2 linked regions of the Methylocaldum szegediense genome follow. The protein of the gene in region 2 interacts with the protein of the main gene of each other region in a pairwise test. Links are inferred from orthologs where the notes say so. Each region holds a gene or a part of one and is shown on either strand. Other genes may lie near its edges. The genes, in order: hypB and QEN43_RS17750.

What was found.
Region 1: the proteins of QEN43_RS17750 (region 2) and hypB interact in binary tests that used the Escherichia coli proteins (3 or more experiments, as listed by UniProt). The link is inferred for Methylocaldum szegediense from one-to-one orthologs.

The regions. Positions count from the first base shown.
Region 1 is NZ_OX458333.1:405,314-415,973, reverse strand. The notes cover bases 1,211-4,128. They hold hypB (hydrogenase nickel incorporation protein HypB), read right to left. Parts: upstream 3,144-4,128; coding sequence 2,277-3,143; downstream 1,211-2,276. Other genes in these bases: hypA (hydrogenase maturation nickel metallochaperone HypA), read right to left, coding at 3,146-3,487; hypF (carbamoyltransferase HypF), read right to left, coding at 1,211-2,235. In the rest of the region: more of hypF, read right to left, coding at 1-1,210; QEN43_RS01790 (HAF repeat-containing protein), read right to left, coding at 4,314-5,366; QEN43_RS01785 (HAF repeat-containing protein), read right to left, coding at 6,065-7,201; QEN43_RS01780 (nickel-dependent hydrogenase large subunit), read right to left, coding at 7,458-8,660; QEN43_RS01775 (IS1595 family transposase), read left to right, coding at 9,172-10,122; QEN43_RS01770 (rubredoxin), read right to left, coding at 10,147-10,323; QEN43_RS01765 (hydrogenase expression/formation protein), read right to left, coding at 10,326-10,660. UniProt on the Escherichia coli protein: Involved in the maturation of [NiFe] hydrogenases. Required for nickel insertion into the metal center of the hydrogenase. Exhibits a low intrinsic GTPase activity, which is essential for nickel insertion.
Region 2 is NZ_OX458333.1:4,084,279-4,095,965, forward strand. What follows is about bases 4,863-7,585. They hold QEN43_RS17750 (FKBP-type peptidyl-prolyl cis-trans isomerase), read right to left. Parts: upstream 6,606-7,585; coding sequence 6,120-6,605; downstream 4,863-6,119. Other genes in these bases: rimO (30S ribosomal protein S12 methylthiotransferase RimO), read left to right, coding at 4,863-6,066; QEN43_RS17755 (hypothetical protein), read right to left, coding at 6,690-6,887; pcnB (polynucleotide adenylyltransferase PcnB), read left to right, coding at 7,159-7,585. In the rest of the region: aroE (shikimate dehydrogenase), read right to left, coding at 1-665; hemB (porphobilinogen synthase), read right to left, coding at 704-1,732; QEN43_RS17730 (MlaC/ttg2D family ABC transporter substrate-binding protein), read left to right, coding at 1,833-2,507; hemF (oxygen-dependent coproporphyrinogen oxidase), read right to left, coding at 2,502-3,410; tRNA 5-methoxyuridine(34)/uridine 5-oxyacetic acid(34) synthase CmoB, read left to right, coding at 3,688-4,677; more of rimO, read left to right, coding at 4,750-4,862; more of pcnB, read left to right, coding at 7,586-8,460; folK (2-amino-4-hydroxy-6-hydroxymethyldihydropteridine diphosphokinase), read left to right, coding at 8,447-8,968; panB (3-methyl-2-oxobutanoate hydroxymethyltransferase), read left to right, coding at 8,961-9,764; panC (pantoate--beta-alanine ligase), read left to right, coding at 9,796-10,656; QEN43_RS17780 (LysR family transcriptional regulator), read right to left, coding at 10,615-11,601. UniProt on the Escherichia coli protein: Folding helper with both chaperone and peptidyl-prolyl cis-trans isomerase (PPIase) activities. Chaperone activity prevents aggregation of unfolded or partially folded proteins and promotes their correct folding.

The sequences.
Region 1 (10,660 bases), 3.7 Mb from region 2 along the record:
AAATGTCGCGGCGGCGATCTGGCCCAGCGCCAAGCCGCCGTCGTTGGGGGGAATCTGCTGCGGCCAGTAGACCCGTAAGCCGGCATGGCGTAGCTGTTCTGCGCACAGTTCCAGCAACAGACGGTTCTGAAAACAGCCACCGGCCAGAACTACGGTGGGAATCGACTCAGCAACCGCAATGGCCGCTACGGCGGCCGCGAGGCTGGAATGGAACCGAAAGGCGAGCACGCTCGTCGGCACGCCGGCCGCGCGGTCGTCCAACAGTGCGTGGAATAAGGGGCACCAATCCAGCCGTTTCGGCTCGCCATCGATCAGGGGCATCGGGTAAATCGTCCCGTCGCCCTCCCCGCCTCGCTCCGCAGCAGCCTCCAGCGCCATCGCCGCTTGCCCTTCGAAACTGATGTCTCGGCACAGTCCCAAAAGACTCGCCGCCGCGTCAAACAAGCGCCCGGCACTGCTACATTCCGGGGATTGCGTGCCGGTTTGCAGCAAGCGCAACAATACGCTTAGGGTGCCCGGTTCTAGTCGCGATTTCAAGGTCGTGGGCAGACGCTCCGGCGTCTCCTCGCCGTACAGCGCGTGCAGCACGCTCAAGGCCGATCGCCGCGGGTCCTTGATCGCGCGTTCGCCTCCGGGAAGGCGCAGCGGCATCAGGCTGGCGATGCGGCGATGGCCATCCGGGGCGATGTGCAGGAATTCCCCGCCCCACAGCGTGCCGTCTTCGCCTAGCCCTAGCCCGTCCCAGGTTACGGCCAGAACCGGTGACTTCAGGCCATGCTCGGCCATGCAGGCCAGGGCGTGAGCAAGATGGTGAGGTACGCGCCGCAGCGGCAAGCCCGTGCTTTCGGCCCAGCGGGTAGAGGCATAATCGGGATGTCGGTCGCACACGACCGACCGAGGCGGACGGCCGAACAGGCGCGGAAGCAACTCGGCGGTGGTGCGATGGCGGTCCAGAGATTCCGCCGTATCGAGATCGCCGAGATGCTGGCTCAGGATCACGCGTCTACCGTCCGCATAGGCAACCGTATTCTTGAGATGTCCGCCCGCGGCCAGGATCGGCGGCATGTCAGTATCCAGGGCTACCGGGCGCGGCACATAGCCGCGGGCGCGCCGCAGCATCAAGGGTTTCCCATCAGCGATCCGAATCACGGAGTCGTCCAAAGGCTGGCGTATCGGTCTATCGTGCACCAGGAAAGCGTCGGCGATACCGGCCAGACGCCCCAGGGCCTCGTCAGGCGCGATACAAATCGGTTCGTCGCTCCGGTTGCCGCTGGTACAGACCAGCGGCGCGCCGAAATCCCTCGCCAATAGATGGTGCAAAGGCGAGGCCGGCAGCATTAGCCCTAAGCGATTCTGTCCCGGCGCAATACCGGAGGCGATCGAGCCGGCTTCAGCTCGGCGGCCCAGTAGCACGATAGGCGCTGCCGATGAGGTCAGCAGCTGCGTTTCGGCTTCGGTCACATCGCAAAGCTCGCACGCCGCCGCAAGATCAGGTACCAACAAAGCCAGCGGCTTGTGAGGCCGGTGTTTGCGCTCGCGCAGACGCTGCACCGCTTCTTCATCCGCCGCATCGACCAGCAACTGGAATCCGCCTAGCCCTTGCAGCGCCAACACCTGTCCCCGCCGCAAACGCTCAACGGCTTGCAACAACGCCTCGTCGCCATGCGCCAGCGTGCGCCCGGCAGCGTCCCATAGAGCCAAGGTCGGGCCACAGCTCGAGCAGCAGGTGGTCTGGGCATGAAAACGCCGGTCGGAAGGATCACTGTATTCCTCAAGGCACTCGGCACAGAGCGGAAAACCCGCCATGGCCGTACGTTCGCGGTCGAACGGCAAGGCATCGAGGATGCTGTAGCGTGGGCCGCAGTGAGTACAGCTGATGAAGGGATAGCGGAAGCGGCGGTTGCCGGGATCGAACAGTTCTCGAAGGCAGGTCGGGCATGGGGCCAGATCCGGCAGAGCGAACGGGGCTATGGTGCCATCGGCGCGGCTCGCTTCGACCCGGAACCCCTGATCGCCGATAGCGGGAATAGGTTGCACGATGCAATCGACGATATCGGCTGGCGGCGGACAGTCCCGTTTCAAGCGAATTTCGAACGCGGCCAAAGCCTGCGCGTCGCCTTCCGCCTCGATGATCACCCCTTCCGGACCGTTGGATACCCGGCCGGCCAAGTCCAGCTCCCGCGCCAGGCGATACACGAAAGGCCGCATGCCCACACCCTGCACTAGGCCGCTCACTATCAACCGCCGGCGTTGCCGCCCGGCCTCGACGGCATTATTCAAAGCTGCGCCCGAATGGCCGCCGCCTGACGCTCCAGTCCTGACAGCCGTTCGGCCAACAGCGCCTTGCGGCGTCGTTCCAGCCATCCGTACCACTGGTCCATCCCATCGCCCGTGGTAGCCGACACCCGGATCGTCTCCACCTCCGGATTGACCTGATGCAAATAGCCGATGCAGCGCTCGAGGTCGAAACGCAGATACGGCAACAGATCGATCTTGTTGATCAGGACCAGATCGGCGCGATGGAACATGTCCGGGTATTTCAACGGTTTGTCCTCGCCCTCGGTGACCGAGAGCATGACCACGCGGACCGCTTCGCCCAGATCGAACATGGCCGGACAGACCAGATTGCCGACGTTCTCGATGAACAAAATGCTGTAATCGCCGGGTTTCAGATCCTGCACACCATGGCCGACCATGTGCGCGTCCAGGTGGCAGCCCTTGCCGGTATTGATCTGCAACACCGGAACGCCGGTGGCGCGTATGCGCTCCGCATCGTTCTCGGTCTGCTGGTCGCCTTCGATCACGCTGACGTCGAACCGCTCCTTGAGTTCCGCGATGCTGCGCTCCAGCAGCGTGGTCTTGCCGGAACCGGGGCTCGAAAGCAGGTTAACGGCCAGAATGCCGTGGCTTTCGAAAAATTGCCGGTTGCCTCGGGCATGGGCGTCGTTGCGGCCGAGGACGTCCTGTTCGATGCGAACGATGCGCTCCTGGCTGAGGCCGTCGATACTCAGTCCGGCAGGACCGCGGCCGTAATGATGATGACCATGGTCATGGTCGTGATCGTGGGTGTGCACATGCCCGGAATCGTGGACGTGAGGGTGATGGTGCTGATTGGGTTCGCCGCAACCGCAAACGGTACACATGCTTATTCCACCTCCAAATCGAGAACTCTGAATTCCTCGCCCCCGGTCACCTTCAGGCGATGTCCGCTGCAACCCGGGCAGGGATCGTAATAGTGCGCGATTTCCACCGTACGCTCGCAAGCAAAACACCAGGCCAAACCCGGCGTATCGACGAATTCCAGTTCCGCTCCTTCGGCGATCGTATCCCGGCTCACCGCGTCGAAGCCGAAGCTCAAGGCTGCACGATCCACTCCCGCAAGAGGACCAACCAACAATCTGACCTTCCGCACCCGCGCAAAGTGCTGCTTGCCCGCTTCGGTTTCCAGGATATCGATGATGCTTTGGCAGAGGGAGAGTTCGTGCACAGCGAATTGGAAAAGATAACCCGACGAAGCAAAAACGAAGCCCAGAAAAAACCTTCGGCCTGTGGGGAAAAGATTCTACTCGCACTGGACCGCTTTGACAGCGGCTATCGCTTTAGACGGAGGTTGCTCGTCTTTTTTTCGGAGTTCTCCCGTCTTGCCGAGCGGGGAACGTTCCTTCAGATCGACGCCGCTCACCCTCGGCCGGTCCGTTGATGACCGTTCCCCCGGCTCAGGCCGACAAAACCTAGCAAGACGCTGCCCATCAGCCAGACCGCGGCTGGGAATCGCACCGGGAGACGTAACCGACACGGCGTAAAGTCATTTGCGGGAGCCCTGTCGGGGTGCAGAACTACGTAGCGTACGTAGGCGTGGAAACCGCACGCGAGTCGCGAGTAGAGCATTTTTATCCGACATACGGCGTTGCTGAATCCCCCGTATGGCGCGCTCGAGCGCCGCCGCCTGGGGGCGGAATTGCCCGAAGGGGCATGAGAGAGATCGCGTGCGGCGGCATAGACATACGGACGTGCCTTCTGTCGCCCCGGCTCCAACCAGCGGTGCGCAGGATCAGATGCACCGCGAATGATGCCTGTCCTGAGCTCCGCCGAAGGACCTGTCCTGAGCCTGATCGAAGGGCGGTTCACTCCGTTCACCATATCCTACGAAGTGCCGCAGCGCAGAGCGAAGCGGCGCGTCCGGAGGCGTGGCCACCGCAGAACGGTGGCGGCTAAAGCGACGTGTGTGATTGGATCGACCGCGAGCCGCCGAATGCATTACACCTCGCCACAATTGACTCCTTTTCATTACCCCGGAGTTGCAAACGGTTTCCTTAAAAATGGCGAGGCTGTCGGGTGAGTAGCACGATGCGGTGTTGACCGTTAATCGTTGCCCGGGCCACGATTTGGCCAGCATCGTTGATCGCGATTGCAGAGATCAGCGTCCAGACCGCGGCGTCTGCCGGGTCGAGCAGCGTGTTGAGATCTTTCATCACGCCGTTCACCGTCACGAAAGCATGCCACTCGCCGCCGGGGACAGTAGAGGACTCTCCCACCACCTGTCCGGCGTCGTTGATGCCAAACGCTTCGCTATAGTCCCCACCGAGCGTTCCTAGATCCTTCATCACGCCCTTCACTGTGACGAAAGCATGCCACCCTCCGGTGCGCGTATAGGATGCTCCCACCACTCGTCCGGCATTGTTGATACCCAAGGCCCAACTCGCGGACCCACCGAGCGTGCCGAGATCGGTCATCACGCCATCCACCGTTACGAACGCATGTTCGAAGACGTTGTCGGCAGTATAGGAGGCTCCCACCACCTGTCCGGCATCGTTGATGTCGGCGGCACCGCCGATGTACCCGCCGAGCGTACCCAGATCGATCATCACGCCTTTCTCCACGACGAAAGCATGGGTCTCGCCGCTGGCGGTCTCGGAGTATCCCACCACTTGTCCGGCATCGTTGATGGCGTTAGCGCGGCTGTCGCGCCCGCCAAGCGTACCGAGATCGGTCATCACACCGTTCACCGTTACAAAGGCATGATACTCGCCGCTGGCAGTCTGGGATGATCCCACTACCTGTCCGGCATCGTTGATGCCAAAGGCATAGCTATTGTCCCCGCCAAGCGTGCCGAGATCGCTTATGACGCCATCTACCGTTACGGAAGCGCGGGCGTTACCGCTGGGCGTATAGGAGTACCCCACAATTTGTCCGCGATTGTTGATGCCCGTGACGACGTCAAGGCTGCCAAGATCGGTAACCGAGTAACGAATTGCCGCGTGAGCGTTTGAAATAAACCCCAGAACGACAAAAACGGTCAACGCCTGGAGGAACCGCTTTCCGGACCAGAACCGGCCATTTCTGATCGAGTGATTTTGTGCGTCCATGGCTGCGAATACTCCTTATTGCAGAGCTGCCGCGAGAGCGGCGGAGGAACGCCGAGGAAGTCGAAGTCATGCGTCCCATCGGCGTGGAGTAGTGCGCCCCGCCGTAATCCCGAAACCATCGCTGAGGTCGAGGAACGCCCGAGGCAGCACCATGACATGGCTGCTCGGAACTGTAACAGCAAGATATGTGCCGTTCAACCCAAAAACGCAATGGAATCCCCGAAATGCCTGCAATGCCACGTCGGCCGCCCCATTCCCTATTGCTTCGGCCGACACGGGCCGAACGGCCATTGATCCGAGTTGCTCGGGGCTAGGCAGGCCGAACGCCGATCTCGAAGGGCCGAACGACTGAGCCCGGGCCGAACGCGCCGCCGCCCGTCGCGCCCGGCAGGGCTCGATACGCCATGTCGGGCGGATGAACATCCCGTTCCGTCAGCGCTGGACTGCCTCGGTCTCCGGGAGACCGGCGATGTCTTGGCAGGGGGAACGTATGGGCATACTGGACAGAAACATCGGTCCCAATCGACCTCGCCCTTTCCTGGGCGGTGCCGTTGACGAGGGACTTATTCCATTTCCAAATCAATCGAACACATGTAGGCCAGAATAAGCCCTTCGACTTCGCTCAGGACAGGCTCCGCGTTTCCGGCACTCATTCCGATCTACCGGGGCGGTACGTTGACGCAGGATTGCCTCGTGCGTCAACCGCACGCCAAAGCCGCATCCTTCCCGCGGCTCAATCCAAGCAACCCCAGCAGGGCGCTACCCATCAGCCAGAAAGCGGCGGGGAGTGGGACTACGACCGGTGTGAGCAAAAAGGCACGGTCCTGATCCCCGAACAAGCCGGTGCCGACGATTTGGCCGGCATCGTTGATCGCGTATGCAATGGTCAGCGTCCAGACGGCGGCGTCAGCCGGATCAAGCAGTGAGTTGAGATCAGCTATCACGCCGTTCTCCCACAGAAAAGCGCGTAGCTCCCCGCTGGCGGTATCAGACCATCCCACCACCTGTGCGGTATCGTTGACGCCGTAGGCTTCGCTAAAACTACCGCCGAGTGTGCCGAGATCGGTCATTTCGCCGTTTTCCCAGAGGAATGCATGGAAGTCGCCGCTGGCAATACTGGCTCCTCCTACCACTTGTCCAGCATTGTTGATGCCGTTGGCATAGCTATAAGCTCCGCCGAGCGTGCCAAGATCGGTTACTTCGCCGTTTTCCCAGAGGAATGCACGGAAGTCACCGCCGGCAAGAACGGCTCCTCCCACCACTTGTCCGGCATCGTTGATGCCGTAGGCTTCGCTATAACTCCCGCCGAGATCGTTCATCGCGCCGTTCGCCGTGACGAAAGCATGGATCCCACCGTTCGCCGTCTCGGACCATCCCGCCACCTGCCCGGCATTGTTGATGCCGTAGGCTACGCTGTCGCGGCCGCCAAGCGTTCCTAAATCGGTCAGCACGCCGTTCTCCCAGACGAATGCGTGCCAGTCGTAGCCGGCAGCGGCGATTTGGGACGCTCCCACCACTTGGCCCGTATCGTTGATAGCGTAGGCATGGCTGTAGCCCCCGCCGAGCGTGCCAAGATCGGTCATCACGCCATTCTCCCAGATGAAGGCATGGAAATCACCGCTAGCAGTAAGGGAAGTTCCCACCGCCTGTCCGTAATTGTTGATACCGTAGGCTTCGCTAAGCCTCCCGCCAAGCGTGCCGAGATCGGTTATCGAGTAGCGAACAGCCGCTTGAGTATTGGAAGCGAGGCCCAGCGCAGCGAAAAGAATCAATCCTTGGAGTGCCGGTTTTGCAGACCGGGAACGGATAGTTTCGAATGCATGTTGTGTTTGCATGATTGTGAATACTCGTTATTGCTAAGATGCCGCGAGAGCGGCGGAAGGACACCGAACAACCCGGGGTCCTGTTTCCCGGCGGCGTGGACGAGCACACCCCGCCCTAATCCCGAAACCGTCACCGAGCTTTCCCACCACCCGCGACAGATCCGTAACAGGGTGGATCGACACAGTGACAGCAAGATACACGCCAGCCTGGGCTTAACCGTTTCGATCCAAAACGTATGTGAACCGCCGAAAGGTGAGTTGCGCCGCATCAGCCGTCCCATTCCCTCGCGAATCCTTCAACTGAGAGGTTGTCAGCTCGTTCCAGAATCAATCGATAATCGACGCAAGGATCGACGACCTGCAGAAAAGCATCGATCCGAGTCCTAGCCGATTCCCCATCGCCGACCGTCGCGCCCAATAGCGCCCGATACACCAGGCCGCGGGGATGAAAATTCCACTCCGTGGGTGCCAGGATGCGATAGTCGCGGACCAAACCGCCGGCGACCTCCACGCGGTGCATCAGACGGCCGCGCGCCGCTTCCGTCTGGGCCACGCCGGTGCCGTGGCTAGTTAGTGGAGACGAGTGGGAGCCCATCGGACCGAGGTGTTCGATTTCCCGGATCAGCGTCTTCGCCAGATGTTTCAGTTCGACGACTCTCGCCAGCATGCGGGTAAACAAGCCGTTCCCGTAACTCCCGGAAGCCTCCCGCACTAGCGGATCGGATCTTTGGCGGGCCAAGCAGCCGGTCTCGCGAGGTTCACCGGCCCATTCGGGGGAGTTGGAATTCACGCGCGCCGGTCCCGGCCCCAACGCGGCTTCCAGCATGGCATCGGTGAACAACGGAAGCGCTTTCATGGAACAGCGACCGAAATCGCGCCAACCGGGCTGTAATGCGCGTCGCATCCATGCCGCTGCCGCACAGGTATCGTCCTCCAGCCAATGCCGGACCGCGTCCAGGTCAGGCTGCGGTATATGCCACAGGGTGCCCAGCAAATGACTCACTAGAGCCTCGAGCTCGGTCACACCAGCACGTAATGTGGCGGCATCCGGTTCGAAAGGCGCAGTCGGCCAGTACACAGCATCGCCCCCGAGCGCTGCGATCAAGCGTCGACACAGGGCGATCAAACGGGGTGGCCAAGGGGATGGCGGCGCTTCGGATGACAGCAGCAGGTTCAGGCTCAATTCGCGGATCCGCTCCACATTCGCCTGCAAGTCCCGCAGCTTGGTCAGATTCGGCGATACGGAAATGCCAAGCGCCCGTTCCAGTGCCGTTGCCGCAGCATTGGCATGTGCTTTGGGGCAGAGGGAAAACAGCCTCCCGAACAAGGTGGGAACCACTTCAGGCGGTTTGCCCAGTGCCAGGCGCTCAACCGGAAGAAGCGGCCTTGGCGTGATGTTTACGGACACGATCGTGTCGGAGGAAATGCCGCAGCGAATCAGCAGTTCCGCGGTTCCAACAGTCGTACTCAAGGGTAGTTAATTCCGGTTAAGACGGCCACTGAGATGCTTCGGTCAAGCGTCCAAAACGGGAAAGCGCTTTTTAGTCGGCGGGTATGCTGTGCTTTGACATTGTTACGGCGCAGTGAGAAAAGAGTACGTGTTATTCCATTCGGCATTCGCGTGAACATTAATCGTAGGGTGGGTTAGCGCAGCGTAACCCACCGATTCGAGGTCGCTCGGTGGGTTACGGCCTCGCGGCCTAACCCACCCTACAAAAATTAATCCTTTATTGAATACGATTTGGAATTATTCGAGTCGCCCTCACCCCAAACCCAATCACTCCGCACGGTCCCTATGCGGAGCCGCAAGCTGCGCTCACGCGTGCAAATCGGCAATCCTGCCGATGTATCCCCGTAGGGGAGAAAGTCTTTGCGGCTTTACTTTATTCTTTCCTGATTAGCGATGAAATTCAGTATAGGCTCACGTAGTGAGCCACTATGGGACTTAGACTAGGGACATCGATCACAATATGAGGTGTCCCATGCCGATGAACCGAGTGCAATTTCAAAAGGGGTTGTCGTTGGCCGAGTTTCTGGGCCAATACGGCCGTGAAGAGCAATGCGAAGCAGCACTGGAAGCCCTGCGCTGGCCAGAGGGTTTCCGCTGTCCGGCCTGCGGCGGCGCGCACCACACGGTGTTCGAACGGAGCGGGCGAAAATACTGGCAATGCGGACACTGCCGAAAGCAAACGACGCTGACGGCCGGGACGATCTTCGAATCGACCAAACTGCCGCTCACCTCCTGGTTTCTGGCGATGTACCTCTTAACCCAAGCCAAGAACAATGTCTCGGCCTTGGAACTGATGCGTCATCTCGGGGTGTGTTATCGCACCGCCTGGCTGGTGAAGCATAAGCTGATCCAGGTGATGGCGGAGCAGGAAGCGGATCGGCAACTGACCGGGCGGGTCGAGATTGACGATGCTTACCTGGGCGGGGAACGGTCCGGGAAACGCGGACGGGGCTCCGAAAACAAAGTCAGCTTTGTGATGGCGGTACAAACCACGGACGACGGGCACCCGTGGTTTGTGCGCCTTGATCCCCTGCCGTTCACCCAGCAGGCGATCGCGAACTGGGCCCAACGCGCCTTAGCCCCGTCGACCTACGCCCTCACCGATGGCCTGAGCGGGTTTCGGAGCTTGCACCGGGTCATCGCGGGGCATCAACGCCTGATTCTGGGCTCTGGGCGGTCATCGGCCCAACATCCGGCGTTTCGTTGGGTTAACACGCTGTTGAGCAACCTGAAAACCGCCCTTTCCGGCACCTATCATGCGATCAAATTTGAGAAATATGCCAGGCGGTATCTAGCCGAATTCCAATACCGCTTCAATCGGCGTTTCGATCTCAAAATTCTGCTTCAACGGCTGGCGCGTGCTGCGGTGTTGACTCATCCTCGAGCCGAGTGGCGACTTCGCTTGGCTGAAGTTCATCGCTAATCAGGTATTCTTTTGGAAAATCCACTAACCCTCCGGGCAAGGAAGGAAACCGGATTTCGCGCCGTCGCAGCGGGGACAGCACCAGTTCTCAGGGAGTTCCGAAAAAGCAGTACCCGGCGGAATCTGTGCCTGAACATCGCCTTCGTCCGGGTCGTACACGTGCCAACAGACGCGGCATTCGAAGCGCGTTGCCTCGGTCATGATCAGCTTGCCTTCAGCAGAGCCAGCAGTTCCCTGATCCGCTGCAGCGAATCCTCGAGATCCTCCCGGGTAGCCTGCGCCGCTTGCGGAATCGGGGTGATTTCCAGGGTATTCAGGATCATTTGGTCGCTGGCGTTGAAATACTGAACCCACCACACATTGGGCAAGCCGGTCAGGCGGATGCGGCAGTCGCCGTAACCCTTGGATAATATGGAGACGCCGGCTAGTCCCAGCACGTCGACTAGATATGCGAGGTCGTTTTCGGTCATCGGCAGCAGCGAGAGATTAATGACCTCGCTCTGCCCTTCTTCGAAGGCGGCCGATTTCGCGAACACTT
Region 2 (11,687 bases):
GAACCGTAGGCGAGGTCGTAGCAATATCCGCCGGTCTGTAGGATATTCTTCGGTAGCGCGGGAACTTCGCCGGCCAGACTGGCGGCGGTTGCGTTCAGAATGAGATCGAAGGACTCTGTGCCGAGGTCCGAAAAGCCGCATCCTTTAATCAGACCGAGATCGCCGAATTCGTCCGCAAGCTGGAAGGCTTTTTCGGGGGTGCGGTTGGCGATTACTAGATGAGCCGGGCCGTGTTCTAACAGCGGCTTGATCACGCCGCGGCTCGCGCCGCCCGCACCTAACAGAAGGATTCGGAGGCCTTTCAAAGTAAGTCCGAGGTTGACTGTAAGGTCTCGTACCAAGCCGATCCCATCGGTGTTGTCGCCATAAATCGTGCCATCCGGACGCAAGGCTAAAGTATTGACGGCTCTGCTGAGTTCTGCCCGCTGGCTTCTATGGTCGGCGATTTTCCAGGCGAGTTCCTTGAGAGGAACAGTGCAATTCAAGCCCTTCCCGCCTCCGGCAAAAAAAGCCCGAACCTCGGTTTCGAAGGTTTCCGGTGGAACGTCTTGTGCCGTGTAGGTTAGGCGTTCTCCGGTCTGTTCCGCGAACAGGGTGTGAATAATAGGCGATTTACTGTGAGCAATGGGGTGGCCGAAGACGGCATAGCGATCTGCTGAGGACATGGGTTAAATAAAATCGGCTCTTTAGTTTTTTGAAGCGCTCAGGACCCGGATCCAATCGCATCTTCCCGAATCCATTCGGCGACGGTTTTGGCGTAATAGGTCAGGATGGCATCCGCTCCCGCGCGCTTGAGTGCCAGTAAAGACTCGAGCACCGTCTTCCGTTCATCGAGCCAGCCATTTTGCGCCGCGGCTTTGAGCATGGCGTATTCTCCGCTGACCTGATAGGCGAATGTCGGGACGCCGAAACGGTCTTTGACCCGGCGGATGATGTCCAAATAAGGTAAGCCCGGTTTGACCATGACCATGTCGGCGCCTTCCGCCAAATCGAGTTCGACTTCCCGCAGGGCTTCGTCCGAATTGGCTGGGTCCATCTGGTACGTGTATTTGTTACCGCTGCCTAGATTGGCCGCGGAACCCACAGCGTCTCGAAACGGTCCGTAGAAAGCTGAAGCGTACTTGGCGGAATAGGCGAGAATTCGGGTGTGGACGAATCCTTTCGCTTCCAGCGCACAGCGAATGGCGCCAACGCGACCGTCCATCATGTCCGAAGGCGCTACGACGTCAGCACCGGCTTCGGCATGAGACATCGCCTGTCTGACAAGTACCTCGACGGTCTCATCGTTGACCACATAGCCTTCCTGGTCTACGAGGCCGTCTTGGCCGTGAGTCGTAAAGGGGTCTAATGCGACGTCAGTAATGACGCCTAGCTCCGGCAAGTGCCGTTTCAGCATGCGTACGGCCCGTTGTACCAAACCGGCAGGGTTATAAGCCTCGCGTGCATCGTCCGTTTTCTTTTCCGGGGACGTTACGGGGAACAAAGCGATGGCAGGAATTCCGAGCCGGTAAGCCGTTTCGCACTCCTTTAATATAAGATCGATGCTCAGCCGTTCAATGCCGGGCATGGACGCAACCGGTTCCCGCCGATTCTCGCCTTCCAAAACAAAAAGGGGATAAATCAAGTCATCGGCGGAAAGTCGCGTTTCTCGAATGAGGCGCCGACAGAATTCGTATTGCCTCATTCGGCGCAAGCGAATATTGGGGTAAGAAATGCTATTATTTATCGACATTGTGGCCGGTTTATGGAGTGGGATACAGAGGGACCCAATAGTTTAGTGCATGCCGCCGAGTTATGATAAGAATACAAATAATGTGAGCAGGAGTTTTTAGATGAAACTTACCAAATCTTCCTTCGGACTAGTGAGCTGGGCGGTTACAGTGTCGTTGTTGTTAAGTTGGGCAGCCACGGCGTGGGCGGAGGAAGCATTGCTCCCGCCGCAGCAAGTGATCCAGCACAGTGCCGACGAGTTGCAAACCACTCTGCAAAAGCCGGAGTTCAAGAACGATTTCAAGAAAGCGACCCAGGTCGTGAATAGCATCATCGAGCCGCATGTGGATTTCGATCGCGTATCGATGCTGATTTTGGGCAAGTATTGGAAGACGGCAACGCCCGAGCAGAGGGAACGATTCAAAAAGGAATTCCGGACGCTTCTCGTACGTACCTATACCACCGCATTTACCGAGTACGCCAACTGGAAAATCCGTTATCTACCGCTCCAGATGAAGCCAGATGACAGGAAAGTAATGGTTCGTACCGAAATCCTCCAAGGGGGTGCTCAACCCGTAGCTGTCAACTATCGTATGGTTTTCACCAATAACGAGTGGAAAGTGTATGACGTATTGATCGAAGGGATCAGTCTGCTGCAGAACTACCGAGCTAGCTTTACCGATGAGGTTGCCCGCACTGGTTCCCTCGATCAATTGATTTCGCACCTTGCCGAGCGCAACGCGACCGCTATGAAAGAACCGCTCAGTTTCGCCGGTGGCGAAAAGAGAGGCTCATAGCCACTCTCTTGGTTTCAGGTAGTTCTTGTACAGATTGTCTTCGGCGCAACCTTCTTGCGGCTTCCAGTTGTAGCGCCAATGCGCGACGGGGGGTAAAGACATCAAAATCGACTCTGTTCTTCCCCCCGACTGCAGTCCGAACAATGTTCCGCGATCATAAACCAGATTGAATTCGACATATCTTCCGCGCCGATAGAGTTGGAAATCGCGCTCCCGTTCTCCGTAGGGCGTGTTCTTCCGTTTCTGGACAATCGGTAGATAGGCCTTTAGGTAATGGTCGCCTACGCTACGCAGGAAGTCGAAGCAGCGATCGAATCCCCACTCGTTGAGATCATCAAAAAATAGCCCTCCGACGCCCCGCGTTTCATTGCGGTGCTTCAGGAAAAAGTATTCATCGCACCACCGCTTGAATCTGGGATAAACGTCTTCCCCGAAAGGCAAACAAGCGTCGCGGGCGACTGTGTGCCAATAAATCACATCTTCTTCGAACGGATAATAAGGCGTGAGATCGAAGCCACCGCCGAACCACCAAACCGGCGGCTCGTTTTCCTTTTCCGCGAGAAAAAAACGGACATTAGCGTGAGAGGTTGGGACATATGGGTTCAAAGGGTGAATGACCAGGGACACGCCCACGGCCTGGAATGTCCGGCCGGCGAGCTCGGGCCGATGAGCCGTAGCGGAGGGAGGAAGGTTCCGGCCGAACACGTGGGAGAAGTTGACGCCGCCTTGTTCGAAGGTTTTTCCGCCGCGTAGCACGCGCGTTCTTCCGCCGCCGCCTCCGCTGTGTTGCCAAAGGTCCTCCAGAAAGCGGCTCTCCGGCTCCTCATTTTCAAGGGCGCGGCAGATCCTGTCCTGAAGTTCTTGAAGATAAGCTTTAACCTGTAAGATATCGGGTGTGTTCATGCGGCGATCGTCCCGTAAAAACGATTGTGGGTGGAAGTCTCCGGGATGCTGCGTTGGTTTGGGCGTTTTGCGGCCTTCTTCTTATACGATCTTATACGACGGACGAGATTGTAGCACGGAGGAATGCGGGATGTTTTTGCCTCAAAAACATTTAGTCTCGCTAAGTAGGCGATGCGGGACCGAATCCTTAGCCTATCCGGTTGCTTCGAAAGTCCGTCGGTAAGCCCAGGATAAGCGATCTTTTAGGCTCCAACAGAAGACAAATCCTTGAGCCAGCATGTCTCATCTTGATGTGATTGGCACAGTTTATTCCGGTCTCTTCTCGAGACCTAGCCAACCGCGATTGCGTCCCTGGTTGGAGCGTTTACCGTCGCAGTTGAACGAGGTTTTTGATGTCGCGAGGAACGGCAATTGGCCAGCTTGGCGGTCCGTGCTCGCTGACTTGCCTGAAATCTCTGCGTCCGAAGTCGATCTGAATGCCGATTGTATTTTTATCGACGGAGGGTGCAGTGAGGAAGTGCGAACGCGAATCGAGCAATTGCTGCGCCGCCTTCATCCGTGGCGGAAAGGGCCGTACACCATCCACGGCATTCATATCGATACCGAGTGGCGTTCCGACCTGAAATGGAACAGGCTCAAAGACCACATACAGCCGCTTGAAGGTCGGACGGTGCTGGATGTGGGCTGCGGGAACGGGTATCACGCCTGGCGGATGGTCGGGGGCGGTGCCGAGTTGGTGATCGGCATCGACCCAACGCTGCTGAGTGTCGTGCAATTTCTGACGGTCCGCCACTTTGCTGGCGATTTCCCGGTTTATGTGCTTCCTCTGGGTATCGAGGATGTTCCGCAGGGCCTTCGGGCCTTCGATACAGTTTTCTCGATGGGGGTGCTTTACCATCGACGTTCGCCTTTGGATCATCTTCTGGAACTCAAGGCTTGTCTTCGATCCGGCGGTGAATTGGTGCTGGAGACTTTGGTCATCGACGGCGGAGCGGGGCAGGTTTTGGTGCCAGAAGATCGCTATGCTCAGATGCGCAATGTATGGTTCATTCCGTCATGCCCTACCTTGCTGTCGTGGCTGAAACGATGCGGTTACCGGAATGGCCGGGTTGTCGACATCAGCAAGACCACTGCCGCCGAACAACGCTCCACAGACTGGATGCGTTTCCAGTCGTTGCCCGATTTTTTAGATCCGGTCAATCCGGCACTGACGATCGAGGGCTTGCCGGCTCCGATTCGGGCAGTGTTTATCGCGGAGAGCCCATAGGATCGAAAACCAGCGCTGGGGTAAAATAGTTTAAATCGCCTTCGACCCTTCTTAATAGATTCCTTCTCCTTCATGAAAACACCCCGTATTGGTTTTGTCAGCCTTGGATGTCCAAAGGCGCTGGTAGATAGTGAGCGCATTTTGACCAAGCTGCGCGCCGAAGGTTATAGCCTCGTTCCAACCTATCAAGACGCCGATCTTGTTGTCGTAAACACTTGCGGGTTCATCGATGCCGCGGTCGAGGAATCGCTGGAGGCAATAGGCGAGGCTTTGAGAGAGAACGGAAAAGTCATCGTGACGGGTTGCCTGGGCGTTAGAGAGAGCGAGATTCGCGCTCGTCATCCTCAAGTGCTGAAAGTGACGGGAGCCCATGCCTATGAGGAGGTCGTCGAGGCGGTGCATGAGCATCTGCCGCCGCTTCACGATCCCTTTGTCGATCTGCTGCCGCCAGAAGGCATTAAGCTGACGCCTCGCCATTATGCGTACCTCAAGATTTCCGAGGGCTGCAATCATCGCTGTACGTTCTGCATCATTCCGAGCCTGCGCGGCAATCTGGTTAGCCGCCCTATTGGTGAGGTGATGGCTGAGGCGGAACGCCTGGTCGCGGCAGGGGTGAAGGAACTGCTCGTGGTGTCTCAGGATACCAGCGCTTACGGAGTCGATTTGAAGCATCGGACCGACTTTTGGGGCGGGCGTCCGCTCAAGACTCGTTTTTACGATCTGGCCAAGGCCTTGGCGGAACTCGGGGTTTGGGTGCGCATGCACTATGTGTACCCGTATCCGCATGTGGATGACGTCATTCCGCTCATGGCCGAAGGGAAAATCCTGCCGTATCTGGATATTCCGTTCCAGCACGCCAGTGCTCGAATTCTGAAGCTGATGAAGCGCCCGGCGGCGGCCGAGAATATTCTGAGCCGGATCGCAGAGTGGCGGAGAATATGCCCGGAACTCGTGCTTCGCAGCACGTTTATCGTCGGTTTTCCCGGGGAAACCGAAGCCGATTTCGAGCAACTCCTCGCTTTTTTGCAGGAAGCGCAACTCGATCGGGTTGGCTGTTTTACCTATTCACCGGTCAAGGGCGCGGCCGCCAACAATTTGCCCGATCCAGTGCCAGAAGCCGTGAAGGAAGAACGTCTCGCTCGGTTTATGGCGGCGCAGGCCGAAATCAGCGCTAGCCGACTGCAATCCAAAATTGGACGGCGGGAAACGGTTCTAGTCGATGAAGTCGTGGAAGAAGGCGCGGTCGCTCGCAGCCGGGCCGATGCGCCGGAGATCGACGGTCAGGTGTTTATCGACGGTGCGACTCATCTGAAAGTCGGGGACTGGGCGGAAGTGATTTTCGAGGAAGCCGATGACCACGATTTGTGGGCCCACCTGGCCGATCATTAATTTCGGGCGGCTATCTTCCCGGCCGGATAGCCGCCCTCGATTTGTCAATCGAACTAGCTGTGGTGGTGTCCACCCGGGCCATGGACATGGCCGTGATCCAGCTCCTCGGGTGTGGCATCGCGGATCCCAGTGATTTCGACCTCGAAATTCAAGGTCAGACCGGCCATCGGATGATTGCCGTCTAGGATAACCTCATCGTCATCCACGCCGATCACCGTCAGCAGCTGAAGCCCTTCCGGAGACTGGGCATGGAATTGCATGCCCGGCAATATCTCCTGACCTTCTTCAAAAGCGGTTTTCGGTACCGACTGTACGAGATCGTCGTCGCGCAGGCCGTACGCTTCTTCAGGCGGGATGCTGACTGTGAACTTGTCGCCCACAGATCGACCGGTCAAAGCGTTTTCCAGCCCGGGAATGATGTTGCCCATTCCGTGAATATAGGCCAAAGGACCTTGACCCCTTGAGCTGTCGAGGATGTCGCCGTCATCACTGGTGAGGGTGTAGTGGATATGAACCACTTTGCGGGGTGAGACTTGCATGAGATACCCTTGCTGTCGCGGTGGTTGAAATTCCCATCATAACGAGTTTTCTCGACGATAGACAGGGTTGTTCGCATTTAGATATCAAGCGATGAAGTGATAAGGGGATTTTTGTGGCTTCCGGATGGTTTTGCGTTGTTCTTTATAGAGAAGGTATACAAAAACTCCCATCAATGCTGTCAGCAGGCCGCACTTTACACGCAACAAAAAATCCAGTTTCGCAATCCAATGCGGATGGGACAGGATGTAAGCATTCATGTGAGCAAACCAGTTCTCGAACATGACCTCGGCTCCTTGAAAAATCCCGTGCGAGCGTACCTAAAGTTCTTAGAATCAATTTTACGTGTTTGAATCCCCACTTTGCCAACAAATCCGTGTCATCGTTGTCCCTGCCTTGCAAAAACGGATCGGGCGCCGGGCGCATTGAGTGTGTTCGCCGCCTAAGGTAACATTCCGAGTTCTTTCTGGTCTAACAGCGAAAGATACTCCTCTGCTAATCCTCAACTTCGTCAAAAGGTTGTTCAAATTGCCGCGGCCTAAGCCGGAGGCAGCGGTGAGTGCCAGGATTTATCCGCGATCCGAACACATGATTTCCCGCTCGATGATCAGCGGTAACGCACTAAAGGTGCTGTATCGCCTAAAGAAATCGGGGCATCAGGCGTATTTGGTCGGCGGTTGCGTGCGCGACTTACTTTTGGGGCGCGAGCCGAAGGATTTCGACGTCGTCACCAGCGCACATCCCGAAGAGATTAGGACGATCTTTCGTAATTGCCGTTTGATCGGGCGGCGCTTTCGCCTCGCGCATGTGCACTTCGGGGATGAAATTATTGAAGTGGCCACCTTTCGAGGACTAGCAGGTGAGGATAGCTCTGAGGGGCGCGTCATAGAGAACGGCCGCATTTTGAGGGACAACGTCTACGGAACCATCGAAGAAGACGCTTTCCGCCGAGATTTTACGGTCAACGCGTTGTATTACAACATCGCCGACTTTTCTGTAGTTGATTACGTCGGCGGCATGGAGGACCACAAGGCCGGTGTGCTGAGACTGATCGGTGATCCGGAACAGCGGTATCGGGAAGATCCGGTGAGGATGCTTCGAGCGATACGTTTCTCGGTCAAACTTGGTTTCACCATTCATCCCAGTTGCGCCGAACCGATCAGACGGCTCTCCCATTTGCTGCGAGAAATCCCACCAGCCCGTCTTTACGAAGAAGTTCTGAAGCTGTTCTTATCCGGATACGCCGTACAGACTTTCGAACAGCTCCGGCAATTCGGGTTGTTTGCGGTGCTGTTTCCAGAGACGGAGACATGTCTGGCCAAGGAGCAGCAGGGTTTTCCTCTGACCTTTTTGGCGAAAGCCCTGGAGCGTACCGACCAGAGAATTCAGGAAGGCAAACCGGTGGCGCCGTATTTTCTGTTCGCGGCTTTACTGTGGGAGCCTGTGCGGTCGAGGGCCCAAGCCCGAGTCGACGCAGGTGAAAACGATATTATGGCTTACCAAGAAGCCGCAGGCGAGGTGATCGGAGCTCAAGTCCGGCATACCGCTATGCCGCGGACCGTCAGCCAGCCAGCACGCGAGGTATGGGCGCTGCAGCCGCGGTTTGAGCGGATTCTCGGTTCAAGGCCGTTCCGCTTGCTGAGTCACCCTCGTTTCCGTGCTGCGTATGATTTTCTGTTAATCCGGGCGGAGACGGGCGAAGCCGAGCCTTCGCTCGCTCAGTGGTGGACTCGATTCCAACAGGCGGACGAAGCCGAACGCAAGGCCATGACGAGTCCGGGTCGGCGTCGCTCTGGCCGGTCGCGGTCACGCAAACGCAGGGTTCGTACTGAACCTCCCGCCAATGTGTCCGTCTGATTGTTCAAAGCGGCTCAGCAAAGTGGTGGCCTATATTGGTCTAGGGGCCAATTTGGGTGACCCCGTGATGACCATCGAGTCGGCGCGGTCGGCCGTGAGTCGGATTGCAGATGTTCGGGAATTGGCTTTTTCAAGCCTATACCGCAGTACGCCGATGGGGCCTGCCGATCAACCCGACTATGTCAATGCCGTGATGGCGGTCGAGACAACATTAGCACCCCTGGCATTGTTGCGCGAACTCCAGATCATAGAAACCTCCTACGGACGGGTACGCACGGGTGAGCGCTGGGGACCTCGTACGCTGGATTTGGATCTCTTGCTGTACGGCGACGAAACCATAGTGAGCGATGTGTTGACCGTACCTCATCCGGGGATCGCGGACCGCGAATTCGTGCTCTATCCGCTCGCGGAGATCGCGCCGGACCTCGATATTCCCGGCCGGGGACCGCTGGCCGATCTGGTTAGCAAATGTCCGCAACGAGGATTGAAGGTGATTGAGCATGCCTGACGCGCTCAAGGCTTTGACGATTCCGGACCTGGCGGAAATGAAGGCGAATGATAAGAAAATCGTCGCGCTTACCGCATACGATGCCAGTTTTGCCAGGATTCTGGACGAGGCCGGGGTCGATCTTGTATTGGTCGGCGATTCCTTAGGGATGGTTGTGCAAGGCCAGCCGACGACACTGCCGGTGACCCTGAGCGACATGGTTTACCATACCCGGTGTGCGGCGCGCGGCGTCCGCCGCGCGATATTGGCGGTGGATATGCCGTTTGCCAGTTATTCCGGGCCAGCGCAGGCGATCGATAGTGCCGCTCGTCTGATCCGGGCCGGAGCGCATATGGTTAAGCTCGAGGGGGGGCAAAAACGGGCGGAGACCGTTCGTGCCCTGGTCGAACAGAGTATCCCGGTGTGCGGGCATTTGGGATTGCTGCCCCAATCGGTCCATCAGGTCGGCGGCTATCTGGTACAGGGAAAGGACGAGAAAGCCGCGCAAGCGATCCTTCAGGATGCCATTGTTCTTCAGGAAGCCGGTGCCAGCCTTTTGGTGCTCGAATGTGTGCCGGCGACCTTGGCCGCCGAGATTACCGCGGCTCTCGATATTCCAACGATCGGCATAGGGGCTGGTCCGGACTGCAGCGGTCAGATTCTCGTGTTATACGACATGCTCGGGATTACGCCGGGTAAGCGGCCTAGGTTTTCTCGAAACTTTCTTCAAGGCGTAGAAGATATTCCGTCGGCTATCCGCGCTTATGTGGAGGATGTGAGAGCGGGTCGGTTCCCGACCTCGGAACACAGTTTCTAGAGGTTTTGCAGCGGAAAATTCAAAGCTCAGCATGCTGATTATCGACTCTGTCGCTGCTCTGCGTGAAACCGTTCGGGGGTGGCGTTTGAAAGAACTTTCGGTGGCTTTCGTGCCGACGATGGGAAACCTGCATGAAGGGCATTTGCATCTGGTTCGTGAAGCAAAGCGACTCGCCGATCGCGTGGTGGTGAGCGTTTTCGTCAATCCAACACAATTCTCTCCGGGCGAGGACTTCGATGCCTATCCGCGTACGCCCGCAGCAGATGCGGAAAAGCTTCGCGGCGTTGCGACCGATCTCTTGTTCATGCCTTCGGCAGGCGAACTGTATCCGGCGGGTTTGGGTGCGACGACGTTCGTCGAGGTGCCGGTATTATCGGATGAGCTCTGCGGACGTTTCAGACCGGGGCATTTCCGGGGCGTCGCCACCATCGTCTGTAAGCTTTTTAACCTGGTGCAGCCAGATGTCGCGCTGTTCGGCGAGAAGGACTACCAGCAGTTGTTGATCATTCGGCGCATGGCGGCGGATCTCGATTTTCCCGTGCGAATTCACGCTGTCCCGACCGTTAGAGAGGCCAGCGGCTTGGCGCTGAGTTCTCGAAATACGTATCTCACGACTGAGCAGAAGGAGCAGGCGGCTCTCCTATATCGCTGTCTGTGCCGCGCAGCTGAGGCCATCCGTCGTGGAGAACTGGATTTTGAGCGTATCGAACGGCAGCAGATCGAGACCTTGCAAGCGGCCGGATTTCGCCCCGATTATTTCAGCGTCCGCCGCGAAACCGATCTGGCGCCAGCAGGACCGGAGGATTCTTGTCTCGTTATTCTGGCCGCAGCTTGGCTGGGTAAAGCTCGCCTAATCGATAACGTCCGGTTGACTCGTGAGCTGAGTCGGTAAAGCCGGAGAAGACTGCTTGCCGACCAAGGCAGCCTTGATGATATCACTTTTAACAAAGCGCTCGGCTTCGGTTCGGACGAATGCCTCGAACTCTCTTGCCACGGCCGACAGACGCTTGCCGGCCCGATGCACGATGTACCATTGGCGCATGATCGGAAACGATTCGACATCCAAAACGACGATCCGTCCGTCTTCCAGTTCGCGCTCTACAGTATGTATCGATACGATGCCTAGGCCGAGACCTTCTTCGACGCCTTGTTTGATGGCGCTATTTGTGTTCATTTCCATGCTGGCCGAAATCTGCACGCCTTTTTCCGCCAGGAAGCGCTCGACGGCATCGCGGGTGCCGGAACCTTTTTCCCGCATAAGAAAGGTCTCCTGGCTGAGTTCGCTTAAGGGTATGCTTTTTTTCCCAGCCAAGGGATGATTGGCGGCGGCGACCATGACCAACGGATTGACCATAAACGCTTCCGCCACCAAGTCTTGATCTTCCGGTGGTTGTCCCATGAGCACAATATCAGCCTCGTTATCGTCCAGTTGCTGCAGCAACCCTTTACGGTTGGTGACCTTAAAACGGACTTTTACCTTCGGATAGCGCCGGCAGAAATCGGCAAGAAGGCGAATTGCAAAATAATGGACGGTACTGGCGACAGACACCGCCAAGTGTCCACCTTCCGTGCCTTTCAATTCTTCGATCAGCTGTTCCGCTTCCTCTAATTGCAAGGAGATCGTTCGACTCAGCCGATACAACTCCTCCCCAGCTCGGGTCAGGTAAATTTTCTTTCCCAACCGCTCAAATAAGGGTAAACCGACGGCATCTTCGAATTGTTTGATTTGCATCGAAACAGCGGGCTGGGTTAGATAAAGTTCTTCCGCTGCTCGGGTGAAGCTCAAGCAGCGAGCCACCCTTTCGAAGACCTTTAATTGCCGAAGCGTAATATTCATGCTCTTGGATCGACATGCGAATATAAAAAATATTTATTTTGAAAGTATGGACTCAATGCTTCTTCTTATGCAATATCCTCGAACTG